3 regions of the Brevibacillus sp. AF8 genome follow, and region 2 is predicted to be linked to each of the others. Evidence: riboswitches for the same ligand, from Rfam matches in the RefSeq annotation. Region 2 holds a riboswitch; each other region holds the start of a gene.

Evidence for each region. Region 2 has a riboswitch for S-adenosylmethionine ahead of KB186_RS09285 (2,3-diketo-5-methylthiopentyl-1-phosphate enolase). Riboswitches for the same ligand answer to the same signal wherever they lie in the genome.
Region 1: it holds a riboswitch for S-adenosylmethionine, as region 2 does, so the genes downstream of both, KB186_RS14730 (BMP family lipoprotein) here and KB186_RS09285 (2,3-diketo-5-methylthiopentyl-1-phosphate enolase) in region 2, are expected to answer to the same signal.
Region 3: it holds a riboswitch for S-adenosylmethionine, as region 2 does, so the genes downstream of both, KB186_RS07200 (homoserine dehydrogenase) here and KB186_RS09285 (2,3-diketo-5-methylthiopentyl-1-phosphate enolase) in region 2, are expected to answer to the same signal.

What each region holds. Positions count from the first base shown of each region.
Region 1 is NZ_JAGQDN010000010.1:31,369-37,185, forward strand. Features, by position in the region: gene KB186_RS14715 (MarR family winged helix-turn-helix transcriptional regulator) at 1-99, opposite strand, end outside; gene KB186_RS14720 (DUF3298 and DUF4163 domain-containing protein) at 306-923, opposite strand; gene KB186_RS14725 (methyl-accepting chemotaxis protein) at 1,079-2,554, shown strand; SAM riboswitch class I at 2,707-2,829, shown strand; gene KB186_RS14730 (BMP family lipoprotein) at 3,029-4,057, shown strand; gene KB186_RS14735 (ABC transporter ATP-binding protein) at 4,164-5,693, shown strand; gene KB186_RS14740 (ABC transporter permease) at 5,668-5,817, shown strand, end outside.
Region 2 is NZ_JAGQDN010000005.1:66-5,185, forward strand. Features, by position in the region: gene KB186_RS09270 (1,2-dihydroxy-3-keto-5-methylthiopentene dioxygenase) at 19-531, opposite strand; gene KB186_RS09275 (methylthioribulose 1-phosphate dehydratase) at 545-1,201, opposite strand; gene KB186_RS09280 (2-hydroxy-3-keto-5-methylthiopentenyl-1-phosphate phosphatase) at 1,205-1,873, opposite strand; gene KB186_RS09285 (2,3-diketo-5-methylthiopentyl-1-phosphate enolase) at 1,870-3,084, opposite strand; SAM riboswitch class I at 3,170-3,347, opposite strand; gene KB186_RS09290 (sigma-70 family RNA polymerase sigma factor) at 3,478-3,996, shown strand; gene KB186_RS09295 (anti-sigma factor) at 3,996-5,120, shown strand, end outside.
Region 3 is NZ_JAGQDN010000003.1:182,829-188,645, reverse strand. Features, by position in the region: gene KB186_RS07215 (cyclase family protein) at 1-460, shown strand, start outside; gene KB186_RS07210 (DinB family protein) at 478-1,041, shown strand; cobalamin riboswitch at 1,067-1,272, shown strand; gene KB186_RS07205 (hypothetical protein) at 1,429-1,566, shown strand; SAM riboswitch class I at 1,662-1,768, shown strand; SAM riboswitch class I at 1,833-1,944, shown strand; gene KB186_RS07200 (homoserine dehydrogenase) at 2,032-3,297, shown strand; gene KB186_RS07195 (CapA family protein) at 3,360-4,529, opposite strand; gene KB186_RS07190 (VOC family protein) at 4,608-5,423, shown strand; gene KB186_RS07185 (NUDIX hydrolase) at 5,449-5,817, shown strand, end outside.

The DNA.
Region 1 (5,817 bases), on a different contig from region 2:
CCATTGCGAGCTGTATAATCCCATGGGAGCCATAGACCCATTGAGTGATTTACTGAATATTCTTGCGGTTTGGCTAATTCGATGACCATAATAATGCATGAGTATATACCTCCAGGAAAGCTGGTCCGATATATCGTAAGCTTTATTGCTTAAGTAAATATGTACAATAACATACTAGCAGTTTCGGACATATAAGTAAACGTTTATTCGATGGCGAAATAATGGATTTTCTGACACAAATAGAATCAGGCGAGTGTCATGGAAGAAGACGCTCGCCTGGGTGGAAAATACGGCGGTACAGTGCATTAATCTGCGGACAAGATACTCAGTGGCCCTTTTTCATTGATGATCGGCTCCAGTTCATAGACCGAAATGGGGAACATGGGGAAACCGACGTAGTAAGGAGTAATTTCGTACAACTGGAAGTAAATGACCAGTGCTTTATCGGCGAGATAATAATCTTGATCGGGCTTAATCGAAGTAAAGCCATTAAGAGTGGGGATGTTTCTTTCTTTGATTTGACGCTGGATGTTTTCGGAAATTACCTTGACGTAATCGCTTCCTGGCTTGAATAATTCACGCAGCGTATACAGCTTGCCTGTTTGGATATCTGCGGTGATCGACCCGAGGAAGGTCATGCCGTGTGCCATTTGCGGTGTGTAGGCGTAGTTGCTCAACACGACGCTGAAAATACCGCGTTCGTTTGTCTTGATTTCGTAGCTTCCTTGCATTTCTGTATTTCCCGGTACCTGGACCCGTTGTTGCTCATGAATTAAGCCTTGAACCGTTTGATAAATCGCCCGGTTGATATCTTTTTCCGCTTGCTGGTTGGCTAGGCCTGCCAATTGGGGATAGTAAATCGTGGTGTTCGGACGGCTGATCGTACGTGTCAGCACAGTAGCTGGCAATTGATTGAGTTCCACTTTTTTCCGTTTGCCTCCTGTACGTGTGAGTTGTGTAATAGCCTATTCGAAATTGTTTTTGGCTGTTCTCACTTTTTTCACAAATTTGGCAAAGGTTTGGCTATATAATGGGGAAAGAATCCGATACATAAGTAATAAGGAAAAGGGGGGCAATTATGATTCAATTGATTCGCAATACCTTGACTGACAAAGAAGGCTTTATGATTTTCATCCTATGGAATCATTTGTGGATGGCGGGACTCATTGCCTACCAAGTGGATGTGAACTTCTGGAAAGTGACGTCCTTGGGATTGCTGGTCACTTTAATTGTTTCGCCGTATTATTTCATTCGCAAAGATAGTCTTGTGATTCGTTATCTGGTAGCAATTGGACTCATGTTCTATGCGATTTCATTCGATCACTTTACCGATTACCAAGAGATCACCTTCCTCGCTTTTATCGTCATGGGCTTTTTGGCAGCCTATTTGGATTGGAAGCTGGTCGTAACAGCGGGAATTACCCAAATCATTGTCACGGTTATCGGGTTCTACACAGGAACCTACCAGATCTTCGATGGTGATTTTTCGGAGCTCAATTTGCTTATGCGTATTGTCACGCTTCTCATGATGATGGGAGCCGTCACGTATCTGTGTCTCGCCGGACAAGCCTCCCTGCAAAAAGCGCACGACGCAAGGCAGGAAGCGGAAGAGAAGGAGCGCCGTTTGGGAGAAATGCTTTTGAACATCCAGCAAATGACCGAGCAGCTGGATCGTACCAGCGATCATGTGCATGAGCATGCGGAAGGTACAAAGCGCAATACCGATGAAATGATGGTAGCCTTCAAGGAAGTCGCCGTCGGTATGGAATCGCAGGCGAATTCTACGGTGAAGATCGAAGAAGAGGTTCAATCTATCGATCAGGAAATCGAGGCGGTCACAACACAGACCAACGCAATGAAAACTGAATCGCAACAAAATAACCGTCGCCTGACAGAAAGTGTTCAGATGATGAACGAGCTGTCCTCGCAGATGGAGCAAATTGTACAGGCAGTCAATGTGGCAGCTTCTACGATTCACCAGCTCAATCGACAGGCGAATCGCGTAGAGGAAATTGTCGGCGCTATTAATCAGATCGCGACACAAACGAATCTCTTGGCACTGAATGCGGCGATTGAATCGGCGCGTGCAGGCGAGCATGGTCGGGGATTTGCTGTTGTAGCGGATGAGGTACGCAAGCTGGCAGAACAAAGCGCGACAGCTACGCAGGAAATTACCGACATTCTCAAGTCACTCCACCAGGAAAGTGAGAATGCGGTGCAGCATATGAGCAATGGGGAAGTGTCTGTTGCAAAAGGCCAAGAGCTGGCCGTAAAAACAGTGGCCTCCATCGAAGCCGTGCGTGCCGGGATGATGGCCTTCCTGGAAGCTGCTGATCAAGTAAGCTCCAGCATGGACCGGGTAAAAGTGCGTTCCGGCGAAGTTGCCATCGAGATGTCGACCATTACAGCGGTAACCGAGGAATCGGTAGCCAACCTAGAAGAGCTGTTTGCGACAGCAGAAAACCAGCATCAAAAAGTGCGTGAGATTACGGAAGAGCTGGGCGAGTTGAATACGTTGTCTCATCGCCTCCAGCAAACCTTTCACGTAAATTAGAGGCTGTGCTTCTCGCCAAGTTAAACGGTGCTGAAAAGACGACTTTTTAAACTTCGATTCACTTTTAGAAGTGTTTGGAATTGAGAAAAAAGAATTGCATTTTTGAACCGTTCTGCTAGAATGAATTCCATTGTAACTGAATATATTCACCTACCTTATCAAGAGCGGCGGAGGGACTGGCCCGATGATGCCCGGCAACCACTGATCATGTCTATGCATGAACAGAAAGGTGCCAATTCCTGCAAAACCTGTACCATGGTTTTGACAGATGAGGAAGAGAACGGCTACGTACGCAAACTCTTCCTCCGGGAAGAGTTTTTTTGTGTATTTGTAAATGGGGAGGAGGAATAAACGAACGATAAATTAATTTTATAAGATAATATTCGTAAATAGTATTGAAAAAATAGGTAAAAAGCCGTACATTACCTAATAGGATAAAGAAAAACGTAAAGTTCGGATAGGGAGAGATACATCATGAAGAAGTTATTGCTGGCATTAACGACATTCGCAGTATTGGCAACAGGCTGCTCGACTGGAACCAGCGCACCTGCAGATCAGCCAGGAGGACAAGCAGCAGGACAAGAGGGCGCGGCCAAAAAGCGAATTGCCTTGATTTTGCCCGAGAAAATCGGTGTGAATCCGTTCTTCCAACAAATGGATGAAGGGGCGAAGAAAGCCGCACAAGAGCTGGGCGCAGAAGTGAAAACGATCGAATCTACGGACCATGGAGCGATTGAAGAAAATCTGCGTGTAGCTGTTGCAGAAAATTATGATTTGATCATCACTTCTTCCTTTACATCAGAGGATGCATTGAAAAAAGTAGCTACCGAAAATCCTGACCGTAATTTTGCGATTATTGATACCGTAGTAGATTTGCCAAACGTACGCAGTGTTACTTTCCGCGAGCAGGAAGCGGCTTACCTGGTGGGAGCAGCAGCAGGCTTGGCAACGAAAACGAACAAAGTAGGTATGGTTGTCGCTCTTGATATTCCGCAGTTGAAAAAATGGACAGTTGGCTTCGGAGAGGGCTTGAAAGCGACGAATCCAAAAGCAGAGCTGATGGTCAATTATGTAGGAAGCTTCACTGACCCGGCAAAAGCGAAGGAGTTGGCTTTGCTCCAAGCTTCCAAAGGCGCTGACTTCATTAACGGTGCAGCAGCAGTAGGCGATCTCGGCGTTTTCGAAGCAGCGAAGGAAAAAGGCTTCTTCACAGCAGGTCAGGACGTTGACCGTACCACGATTGACCCAGAGCATATTGTTCTGTCCCAATTGAAAGGGACTGACGCGGCAGCTTATGAAACCGTGAAGACCTTTGTAGAAGGAACGTTCAAACCAGGTGTTGTGGCGTACGGCTTGAAGGAAAAAGGTGTTGGCGTAACCTATGTCACGCACGAAAGCAAAACGCCGCTGAACGCGTTTATTGGACAAGAAGTCGTGGATAAAGTGAAAGCGATCAGCGATGAGATCGTAGCGGGAACTCGCCAAGTACCAGATAAATTCTAAACACGCACGTCAAAATGCTTGTGCACAGTGATGGATGTGACCGACTACGGCTGTGTAGTCGGTCTTCCATTTTCATAAAAGGACGTACAGAAATGAGGGAGTGGGAATGACCGAACGCTTGGAAATGAGGGCCATGACCAAGAAGTACGGAGATTTTACCGCCAACGACAAGGTGTCGTTCTCACTGGCAGCAGGAGAAGTCCACGCGATTGTCGGGGAAAATGGGGCGGGCAAAACGACACTGATGCGGATGCTGTACGGGATGGAGCAGCCGACGTCGGGAGAGATCGTGTTAAACGGCAAGCCAGTTGTTTTTCGCGGACCAGAGGACGCGATTCGAAATGGAATCGGGATGGTTCACCAGCACTTTATGCTCTTCGGAGAATTCAGTGTGGCTGAAAATATCGTGATCGGATATGAGCCGAGGCAAGCGGGTTTTTTCAAAAGAAAGGATGCGGAGGACAAGGTGCGGGCGCTGAGTGAGCAGTATCGCATTCCGATTCAACCGCAGACCAAGGTAGCGAATTGCTCGATTGGGGAACAGCAACGGGTCGAAATTCTGAAGGTCCTGTATCAGGGAGCGGATATTATCGTGTTGGACGAGCCGACCGCTGTCCTTACCCCGCTGGAGGTACGCGACCTGCTGCAAACGATTCGAAACCTGGCAGAGAGCGGCAAGAGCGTCATTTTGATTACACATAAGTTGCAGGAAGTCATGGAGGTAGCCGATCGTATTACGGTATTGCGCGGGGGCAAAGTGACGGGAACGGTTTCGCGGAATGAGACAAATGCGGACGATTTAGCCAGATTGATGGTTGGACGTGAATTGCAGGAGCTAGCTGAGCGAGTTCCTCTGGATAAAGGTCCCTTGTTGCAGGTGGAGAATCTCACCGTTCGAGAAAAGCAGACACTGCTCGATCAAGTCAGCTTTACCGTACATCACGGAGAAATCGTAGGAATCGCTGGTGTTTCCGGGAATGGCCAATCCGAGCTGCTGCAAGCGATCAGTGGCTTGCGAGCGGCACAGGAGGGCACGGTGCGATTAGGCGGCAAGGACGTGACGAACAAATCAGTAGCCACCATTCGGGATGTCGGCTTGGCGCATATTCCGGAGGATCGCTACCTGTGGGGAGCGGCCACACTCTCAAGCGTCGAGGAAAATGCGTTGATGGGCTATCAGCGAAAGCCTGTTTACAACCGCCGCGGTGTCGTTTTGCGGGAGAAATTCCGTCAAGTCGTAAAAGGCTGGGTTGAGAAGTTTTCCATCAAGACGGGCTCCCGACAATTGCAGGAGCTGGCAGGAAATCTGTCAGGTGGAAACTTGCAAAAGCTGATCGTAGCAAGGGAGTTGGGACATGAAACCCCGTTTTTGATTGCGGCTGAGCCTACACGAGGGGTGGATATCGGTGCCATGGAGTACATCCATCAGGCGCTGATCGAAAAACGCAATCAGGGAGACGCGATCTTGCTCGTCTCCTCCGAGCTGTCCGAAATTCTCGCCTTGTCTGACAGGATTTTGGTCATGTATAAAGGGCGAATCGCTGGAGAGCTTTCACGCCTGGAGGCAACCGAAGAAAAAATCAGCGTGATCATGGCGGGAGGAAGCATTCATGGCAGCAATCAAAGAGCTATCTAAGTCATTGGTGCAGCCGATCTTGGCTGTCGTTATCGGTTTGTTGACCGGGGCGCTGGTCATTGCTGCGGTTGGCGAATCGATCTTGGGCACCTACCAGGAAATGTGGAAAGGGGCCTTTGGCAGT
Region 2 (5,120 bases):
AATGCCAGGGGGTCGTTATTAATAGATCGCTTCCCAGCCTGCTGGAGTGACGAATAGGCGAATCGCCTTGATTTTGCGGTCGTCCATCAGGGTGAAGTAGTGGCGGTAGTTCGGTGGTACGGAGATCAGATCGCCCGGCTCCAGCTCGACGTCGAAGTAGCGACCGTCTTTGCCCTTGATAGCGAAAATACCGTGACCATCGACGCAGAAGCGGCACTCATCGTCGGTGTGGTGATGCTCGCCCTTGAATTTCACCAACAGCTCGTCGAGATTAGGTGTTTTGTCAGAGAGGACGATAATGTCCGCTGTCAAGTAACCGCGACGTTGGCTGATTGCATCGATTTCCGGTTTAAAGGTGTCGAGAATCTCTTGTTTCTCCTCGTCTGTCGGGCTGTAGTTATCACGGTGCTTTGGATCAAGGCGATCCACGCCCCATTTTTCATAAATGATCTCTTGGGTATCCAGGAAGGAGACAACTTCCTCGGGTGCGGAAATGTACTCATTGTTGTCGTGAAAACGAATTTGTGCCATCGTTTATTCCTCCTTAATTGGTGGTTGTAGTGGACACGACTGCTTGGCGCAATTGCAGCCAGCGGGCGTGATACTCGAATAGGAACTCAAAAGCTTCCAGGTGGCGCTTAGCCTCGAAGTCATTGCCGCCCCACGTGTAGATACCGTGGTTACGGATGAGTACGCCGGGAACTTCTGGTGTAATCACTTTTTCAATTTCGGTAGCCAAGGTCGGAATATCAGCAAAGTTCTCAACAATCGGAACAGTAATGCGTGCGTTTTCTTCCCAGATTCCGAGTCCCTTGATCAGCTCTTGTCCTTGTATGGAGAAAGCCCGTTGTCCAAAGTACAGCTCGGAAATGAGGTTGTTCCATACGGTATGGACGTGGAAGCAAGCCCCTGCCTTCGGGAACGTTTTGTATACGACGGCGTGGATGAGTGTTTCTGCGGACGGCTTGAGAGCAGTTTCATCCACTGGACGAGAGTCTTGATCCACAACCAGGTAATCTTCGGGGGACAGCTTGGTTTTGTCTTTGCCGCTTGCCGTTACAGCAAATTGCAAGGGATCGTTTTGTATTTTAATAGAGAGATTGCCACTGGTGCCGGGAAACCAGTCCCGGCGGGCAAATGTCAGCTTGGCGTCATCCAGACGGCGAAAGGCATCCAGACGTTGTTCGAGTGTTGCAGTCATGAATTAGACGACCTCCTGTTGGACTTGCTGTAAAATGCGAATCACATCGTGGAACGTGGCAAACTTGCTATGCGGCAATTGCAGCTCTTCCGCCTTGTCAGCGAGGAAGGAACGGGCAATCACATAGTCAGCGATTTTGGCTCCAGCCAAATCAGTGATGGAGTCGCCGATGACGATGCGGAAATGAGTTGTTGGATCGTAACGACGGATGATGGTCGTCTTGCACATGCCACAGCCGTTCGTGCAATGTTCATCGCAAGCGTTGGGCCACGTAATGGTGATACGCTCGCCGCTGAAATCACTGCCATTACAGTAGATCGGCACATCGGTAAGATCGAAGGGTGCCAGGATAGGCTCCAGAAAAAAGTCGATGCCGCCACTCGTGATCAACAGCTCGATGCCTTCTGCGCGGCAATAGCTCACAAATTCAGCAAATCCCGGGCGAATGGTCGCTTCATGGACAATAAAATCGATAATGTCCTGGCGCAAGGAGGAGGGCAAGAGTTGAAACAGCTTGCCAACCCCTTCCTGAACGCTTATTTTTTGCGAAAGGATTTGCTCCGTCAAGCCTTCCCACTCAGGGGGAGCAAACTTGCGGACAATCGCTACAATGTTGTCTTTTTCGGTAATCGTTCCGTCGAAATCGCAGAACAGGACGAGCTTCTTGCTCATCGTGCGCCACCCCACTTTTCCAGAGCGATCGCCAGCTCTTGTGATTCAGCAGCAGCCTCTTCCAATGTTCGACCTGCGGTGACTGCCTCAATCGCGGCAACGAAAGCTTTTGCTCCTGCGGTTGCTCCACCAGGATGACCGTGGATTCCGCCCCCTGCATTGACGATTTGATCGATACCGAAGTCTTGATACAGCTGTGGAACCAGCCCCGGATGAATGCCGGCAGATGGAACCGGGAAGGAACGTCGTACACCATTCAGTGGGTCAGTCAAATGCTTGGCGAGCTGCAACGCTTCTGTTTTGTCCAGGGCGACATTGCCGTACGGAGACGGGAAGAGTACCAAATCTGCCCCAGCTACACGCATCAACGTGCCGAGTAGAAGCGGGGTGGCGATACCGTAGTCAGGTGAAGGATAGTAAGCCCCTGCCAAAGCCGGATGTGCCATGATCGGTACGTGTACATCAGGATCGGCTGCCAAACGGTGCAGAGCATCGAAGCCAAACGCCAGCACGTTGAACAAAAGGCAGTCAGCACCCGCCTCTACCGCACGCTTCGCTTTTTCGTTCAGCTCATGCACAGGTCCAGTCAGGTTGGCTGCATAGAGGACGGGCTTGCCTGTTTCGGCTTCGGTCTCCTGGGAGATCTGCTTAAACGCTTTGATCCGTTCGATAAAAGGAGCGCGGTCGTCTGCAAAGAAGATTTCGTCATCTTTCACGAGATCAACTCCGCCCAAGGCTTGTGCTCGGAATTGTGTCTTCAAATCGTCGAAAGGAAGACCCAGGCACGATTTGAAAATGCTCATCAAGAGTGGACGGTCATGTGCCCCTAAACGTTCGCGCAGACCATCAATGCCGAACTTCGGTCCAGGAAAGGCCCGAAGGAATGAGTCAGGGAAAACAACGTCAACGAGCTTGATTTTGCCATCCATCGACAGTTTACCGAATATTCCGGTCAACAAGGATGGAATGTCTGCTGTAAAATTGCGAGTCGGATAGCTAACGGTAATCAGACCGCGTGTTTCTCCGTTTTCCAGTGTCGCAATCGGTGTCGCGCTCACGGCTTCACCGAGATAAGGCGCTAGCTCAGCTTGCTTGGCAAGCGGCAGGTCCGTCCAGGAACCGACTGTCATGCCGACAGCAATGGCTTCCGCTTTCTTGTTCAAGTCTTTTGCTTGTGTGAGATAGGTGACGAGGATACGTTGTTCACTCATGGTACGCCTAATCCTCCTTGAATTATTAAAAAAGCCTCCCCATTGAGCGGGGAGGCGGTTGTCGACTATGAAAGCGTCTCGTCTCCTCTCATCTCTCGGGTCAGTAGCCGAAACGAGCCCAAAGTGCTCGATCTCGACTCTTATCCGTTGGAATTAGCACCGTTTCGCTATCCAAGGTACGCAATTATGAGCGTACGAATCATGGTATAGCGCCGGTTGCCGGGCATCATAGGGCCAGTCCCTCAGCCAGCTCGCGATAAGAGTTATTCGTTTCCCCCATGATATGACGTTCATTGTCAGGAGTCAATCTTTGTTTTTGCAGAGAATGTGCAGCAAGTTATGAGAAAAATGAGACTAAGGTGAAACTTTTTGGCAATTCCTTCGTGGTAAGGGATGAAGGGGTGTGAACGGTTTGGGAAAGTAGGTCTGGAGGATGTGTACCAGCTGCATGTAAACGATATTTACCGCTATCTTTTCCGGCTGACACGAGATGAGAAGCTGGCAGAGGATTTGACACAGGAAACCTTTTGTCGCGCCTTCTCTTCCTTGGACGACTACCGTGGGGAAAAAGTACGGCCCTGGCTGTTCAAGGTGGCCTATCACGCTTTCGTGGATGGTTATCGTAAGAGGACGAAACAACGATTTGCGTTTGTAGAAGCCCTGCCAGAAAGACCTGATCATTCGGCTGTTGATCCGGCTGAGCATGTCGTGAATCAGGAGCTGTGGGAAGTGGCCCACGACTATTTGGAGAAGCTTCCGGAAAAGCAGAGACAGGTCATTTTGTTGTCTGCATTGCAGTTTTCCTATGCGGAGATGGCAGAGGTACTCGGGATTGAGCTGGCAGACGTCAAGCGTTCCTTGTTTCGGGGACGACAAAAGATGCGGCAGTTGTGGAGGGAGGAAAGCCAGTGATGAACAAGGATGAGAATCATCGCGAGCAAAGGCTGCTTGCTTATTTGCGTGGGGAAATGGCGGAAGAAGATTCAAAACTATTCGAGGAAGAAATAGCGGCTGACGTGGAGTACGCACAGCGGTTGGAAAGGCTTTTGTTGGGGGAAGAAACGGGGGAGGACAAGGTGAAAATAAACCAGCCTGAAGCACTGTCGGCTGAAAAACAGCGTGCCATTGTGCGCCGGGGGAAATGGAAAAATCGGTTGTCCAACGCTGGGTTCACCATAGGGCTTCCCTTTTTGGCCGGAGTTGTGTTGCTGATTTTGAATGGCTGGGTCGGGTCGCTGATGCATGAAGATCTGTTCCGCGTTGCGAAGTCGATAGTCAATTTTACTCAGCCAGGTGTGAGAGTGGGTAGTAGTGGCTCGCAGGTCGGATTGCTGTACGGAAACATCAGCATGGAACTACGTGAGCGGGTTGGGGGGGAAGAAAAGGTCGCTGGTCGTTTTGAGAGTACGAATGTGCTATGGAACGTAAATACGAAGCCGCAATGGACGAACGGGGTTAGGGAACAGAAGCTGTATTTCCGTTATCCGACAGACGGGGAAATGGGGGATACGGAATCTCGCACTGCACCTGCCTGGACAACGATGGAGAAGCTACCTGAGGGGACCGTTTCTCAGCTCGCGATTTCCTTCGATCACTTCCTAACATACGAGGAGTACTATGAATTGGTTTCCCGCCATGTCACCTCTTCGGGACAAGATACGGTTTGGTTTGCGGTAGACACAGGGGTGGAGCGAAAGCAAGCAGAAGACGATGGGGCAAATCGATTTCTCGGTCCCGGGTACGTGTGGGGATTTGCGCAGCATGAACTGGATTACGGAGATGCGCCCATTCGGGTAAACGGGGAAGGGAACAGAAGAATGGCCGCCTACTTAGAAGAGATGAAGTACTTATCTGAGCAAGAAGATCTGGCTCGCGATGTCGGCAGATCTTTGCTATTTCGTAGCGACCTTCAGATAGCCGAACGATACAACTACATGCAGCAAAACGGAGTGCGAATCTACGGCGCCGTCCTCACTGGACCTACGAAAGAACTGTTGAAGCTCAAGGCCGAAAAGTCGATAACAGCAGCGTTTTTA
Region 3 (5,817 bases), on a different contig from region 2:
TACATTTGAGAGTATTTCCTTGGAGAAGCTAGTTGGCAATTGCAAGGTTCTCGATCTCACAGCGGTAGAAGACAGGATCACACGCGCTGACTTGGAGAGATTCGATCTTGCGCGAGGAGATTTTGTCCTGTTTAAAACGAAAAACTCTTTTGAAGAGGCGTTCTCTTTTGAATTCATCTTTCTGTCAGAGGAAGGTGCAGAATATGTAAGTGAGCTGGGGGTGCGGGGCATTGGCACTGATGCACTTGGAATCGAACGTAGCCAGGAGGGTCACCCCACACATAAAAAGCTGTTTGCAGCGGGAGTCATTGTCATAGAAGGCTTGCGGCTAGCAGAGGTCCCACCAGGCGAGTACTTTCTGGTAGCTGCCCCACTCAAGCTGATTGGCACCGATGCAGCCCCGGCAAGGGTCCTATTGTTTGAAGGTTTACATAGCAATTTGTCTATCGAAACTGAATGACGAGGAGTGGGAAACGTATGCTCAGACGACCAGAGCGGGATGAATACGCTGCTTATTTTGACTATTATATTGGACTTGTACCGGAGGGGGAGCTGCAAACGATCCTCACACAACAAGGAGAGAGGCAAGTCGCATTATTTTCCTCACTTGCGCCCGAGCAAATTGATTATCGGTATGCACCAGGCAAATGGACGGTAAAAGAGGTTTTGGGTCATCTCATCGATACAGAACGCATCATGAGCTATCGCTTGTTGAGAATTGCGAGAGGAGATCAGACACCCCTCGTCGGTTTTGATGAGAATGCTTTTGTTGAACACGGGGGCTTTCAACTAAGAGACCTCTCAGATTTATTGGAAGAGTACAAGGCTGTTCGTGCTTCCACCATCGCGCAGGTCCGCGGAATCTCTCCGGAAGCATGGACGCGTACAGGACTTGCCAACGGAAACAAACTATCTGCAAAGACATTGGCCTACGTGATTGCTGGACATGAAGCTCACCACACTACCATTTTGAAAGAGCGGTATTTGGGGAAGGAATGGCAACTGGCCCACGAACAAGGTTCGCAATACACGGAAAAATAACTGAGGAGAGTAGCAAGAAAAGACAATTTCATAGGTGGAAACAGGTTCCTTAGGGCGTTACCAATTCGCCCCAAGGATAATAGGGAAGCTCGGTGCAAATCCGACACGGTCCCGCCACTGTAAGAGGGGAGTCAGCGTCCAACAAGCCACTGGTCTATCCAAATAGACGGGGAAGGCGACGCTAGACGATGAACCCATAGTCAGGAGACCTGCCTGTTTCGACAACACTGATAGACCTACGGGAGATAGGGAGGTGTTAGAGATGGCTTGCGAAAAACAGCGAGTGGACAAGTACGTCCCTCCTTTTCTGGCATTTTCTAACGATCGTCACGGTCGAGCGGAAAATGCTTTTTTTATTTTGGGCAGGATAAAAGAAGAGGAGGGCGTATGATGATTCAAGTTTTTATTTGCCAATGGTGCGGATATGTTGAGGAAAAGGAGCTGCCTGAGGACTGCCACGAGGGCGTGTTTCATTGCACTTGCTGCAGTATGGAAGAGGTAGAAAGCCTGTTCACCTACAACTGAAAGCTTTGCCAAAATCAGCTTGCAATCAGAAAAGAAAGAATTTTGTTGACGCTTGCCTTGGAATTTCTTAGAATAAAGCTCAACAGCATAAATGGTTCTTATCCAGAGAGGTGGAGGGTCTGGCCCGATGAAGCCCGGCAACCGTTGCATATAGCGACAAGGTGCCAATTCCTGCGAGACGTTTCGTCTCGAAAGATAAGAAGCGGGTTACTCCATTGGTAGATGAACCTTCTTCTTAGCGAAGAAGGTTTTTTAATTTCATATTTTCTTTATCCAGAGAGGTGGAGGGACTGGCCCGATGAAGCCCGGCAACCGTCACGCATATTTTGTGACAAGGTGCCAATTCCTGCAGGACATATACGTCCTGGGAGATAAGGAGGGGGAGCATTAGCTACTTACAAGCCTTCTTCTTATCGAAGATGGCTTTTTCTTTTTATCCAAAATTCGGGGTATGGGGTGGTTAGAATGAGTGCAGAAGTGGTACGCGTAGGATTATTGGGATTGGGGACAGTGGGTGGAGGCGTAATCAAAACGATTCGCTCGCAACAGGAGAAGCTGGCTACTCGTCTGGGTAAACGAATTGAAATCGTCAAGGCATTGGTGCGTGACTCGGAAAAAGAGCGGGCGGTTCATGTCGACCCGGCTTTATTGACAACAGATTTTGAGGATGTATTGAGAAGCGATGTGGATATCGTGGTGGAGGTCATGGGTGGTGTAGAACCTACCTATGACTACGTTCGTGCTTTGATCAAAAAGGGCTGCCATGTGGTAACTGCCAACAAAGAGCTCCTGGCGAAAAAAGGAACAGAGCTAGTCGATTTGGCAAATCAGCATCAAGTGCATCTTGCCTATGAAGCGAGTGTGGCAGGGGGCATCCCGATCTTGAGTGTGCTGAGGCAGTTCCTTCGCACGAATGATATCCAAGGTGTTCGCGGTATTCTCAACGGAACAACGAACTTCATCTTGACGAAAATGGAAGCAGAGCAGCTCTCATATCAGGAGGTGCTCAAGCAAGCGCAGGAGCTGGGCTATGCGGAAGCAGACCCTCGTTCGGATGTAGAAGGCTTCGATGCTATGTACAAATTGTATATCTTGGCACAGCTTGTTTACGGAGAATCGCTGCCTTTAGCGGATGTTGTTCGTAAAGGAATTGCAGATTTGTCAGCAGGTCACATTCGGATTGCAAGCGAGCTGGGGTATCGGATCAAGCTGATCGCACAGGCCTATCAAGCTGAGAAAGGAATTCGCCTATCTGTTGAACCAACCATGCTTCCGCTGAGCCATCCGTTGGCGCAAATCCACGACGCATTTAATGCTGTCCAGCTATCCGGCAACATCGTGGGAGACTTGCTGTTTACAGGAAGAGGGGCGGGAGAGCTTCCTACAGCAAGTGCAGTCGTGGAGGATTTGGCCTATTTATTGACACAGCCATTCACGCCGCATCCTACCTGGAAAGAAAAAACGGCTGACAAAGCTGGAGCTACATCGGACTCGGCAGAACACGTCCTGTGTTATCTTGAGGGCTCATGTCATACTGCGACGCCAGACCGAGTCTTGCATTTCCTTCAGCAGGCAGGAGTGAACGTACATAAGCTAAAAGTCCAATTCGATTTGGGTGGCGTCTTGCGCGCAGGCTTGATCGTGACAGGAATCAGTGAAGAGCATGAGTCTTTGTTGAAAAATGATTTTGGCTTAGAAGTGCGCTGCTTCCCTGTTCTTGAATCTGCGTAAGGAAGAGGAATCATATGAAGAAAAGCCGTATTTCTAGGTATCTGGAAACACGGCTTCTTTTGTCAGGGGGCAGTCTCCACTGCTTTAGCACGTGGCTGCACACGCCCGTCACTTTGAATGTCGACACTCTCAGAAATGGATTCGATGCGTTTTAGCAGGGCAGCGCCATTGCTTTCATTCATGGGTACGGCTTGTCCCAATTCTGCGTGAAACGGAAGCATCGTCAGTTCACAATCGCCGCTTTTCGTACAGCTTGCTTGCAGGACCATCGTTTCCCAAGTCTTGGGTTCGTTTGACCGTGTAAAAATGAAATTGCCAAGACTGTACGCAATCCATTTGTCGTTGTATCGTTCAAAGCCTTGAAGTACGTGGGGATGACCGCCGACAATCAAATCTGCACCAGCATCGATGTAGGCACGGGACAGCTCTTTTTGATGATCGACAGGATAGTCGGAGCGTTCCTTGCCCCAGTGTGCAATCACCACGACGAGATCAGCTTGGCTGTTCGCATCCTGGATCGCTTTCACTGCCAGTGTAGGATCATAGGAAGCGGCCATACCTGGCTGGGAATCTCCTGCAAACCAGCTCGTTTCGGGAATGACCCTGCTGAAGCCGAGAATCGCGATCTTGATGCCGTTCTTTTCTATGAATACAGGTGAATAGGCACGGCTGGCATCTTTACCGGCGCCGACGTATTCAATCCGGTTTTCGTCCAAAGCGTCAAAAGTATCCAACAATCCTGGAACCCCTTGGTCCATGGAGTGGTTATTGGCGAGATTCACCACATCAATCCCCGCGTTTTTCATGGCAGGAACAGCAAGTGGCGATGATTTGTAGACATACTCCTTGTTTTGAGCGGCAACACCTGTGACGGTGATAGGCGTCTCCAAATTGGCAATGGTGATATCATCTTGCAAAAAGAGCGAGCTTACATGTTTATATGGGTAGTCATAGCTGTTTGCGAGTAAGGTTTTCTCAACATTTCCTGACATCATGATGTCACCGACAAAGGTGAGCTGCACAGAAGTCTTTTGGTTCGCGGTATTGTCAGGAGTAGGCTGTGTGTTCGGGTTGGCATGTTCTCCATCCATGGCAATTTGGAATAGGTAGTAGGTTCCGACGACGAAGATGGCCAACAAGCTAAATAGGAGCGTGTTCTTTCCCATACGTACCCATTTTCTGCGTGAGCGCTTGCGCCGAGCATGTATCCGGCTTGATCTGTTCTCGTTCATTTTTCCCCCTTGTCTTTCTATCCTTACATAAATGAAGTTTGATATCCTATAAGTAATACGAAAAAGGGGCGAAAAAAGGTGCGATTAACTTTTGATCATTTGGTTCATTTTGTACATCGGACTCCACAGGAAGCAGCGGAACAATTTTGCCAAGCGGGTTTTCATGCGGTAGCTGGAGGGCGTCATGCGTCTTGGGGGACATGGAATAGCCTTAGTTATTTCGGGCTTTCTTATGTTGAATTTTTGGCGGTTGAACACCAGGAGCTTGCTCGACAATCAGAGAATCCGCTCGTACGTCAATGTATCGAGGATGAAGCAAAGGGGGAAGGATTCGGTCAGATTGCGCTTCGGACCAACGAGATGGATGCGTGGGCAGAGCGCCTGCGAAGCCAAGGCTTGCAGGTTACTGGACCTGTTGCGGGAAATCGTACGCGTGATGATGGTACGACGCTTCGGTGGCGGATGTTGTTTCTCGAGGATACAGATAGTGCTCTTCTCCCGCCATTTCTCATTGAATGGTCGCAAACGGATGAAGAGAGAAGAGAAGATTTGACGAATCGCGGTATGATTGCCGCACATCCGAACGGTGCAGCTCATCTCCAGTCAGTAGGCTATGCAGTAAAGGATCTGGAAGAAGCGACAGCCCGTTGGCAAAGCTGGTTTGGGTGGGAGAAGAGCGAAGTATTCCACGATAAAAAACTGGGGGCTATCTGCCAAGCATTTGAACTTCCGGGGGGAAATGTAGTGCTTTGCCAACCGACTGAGGAGGGATTGGCGCAGACGGCATGGAAAAATCGCGGGCAAAGACCGTTTTTTGCGAAGCTCGCAGGAGCATGCAAGAATAGCGAGTATAAGATTGGTGGAGGATCTTACTTTCTGGCAGCGCTGGAGTAGTCGTTTAAAAAAGGGAGGCGTACATATGGGATCACCTCGGCATACGATTTCCGCAGCAGCGATTGTTATTAATGAGCGTCAGGAGATTTTATTGATCAAGGGTCCGCGCAGAGGATGGGAAATGCCCGGTGGAAAAGTAGAAGAGGGCGAATCTCTCAAGGAGGCAGCCATTCGAGAGACGAAGGAAGAGTGCGGTTTAGAGATTGAAGTGACGAAATTTTGCGGTATTTTTCAAAATGTGAGGAAAAGCCTCTGCAATGCGTTATTTTTAGCCAAACCGATCGGCGGAAAATTGATCACGACCCCGGAATGCTTGCAGGCAGGCTTTTTTCCGGTAGAGGAAGCGCTGGAGATGGTCACCTGGAAAAACTTCCGGCAACGGATTGAGTTGTGT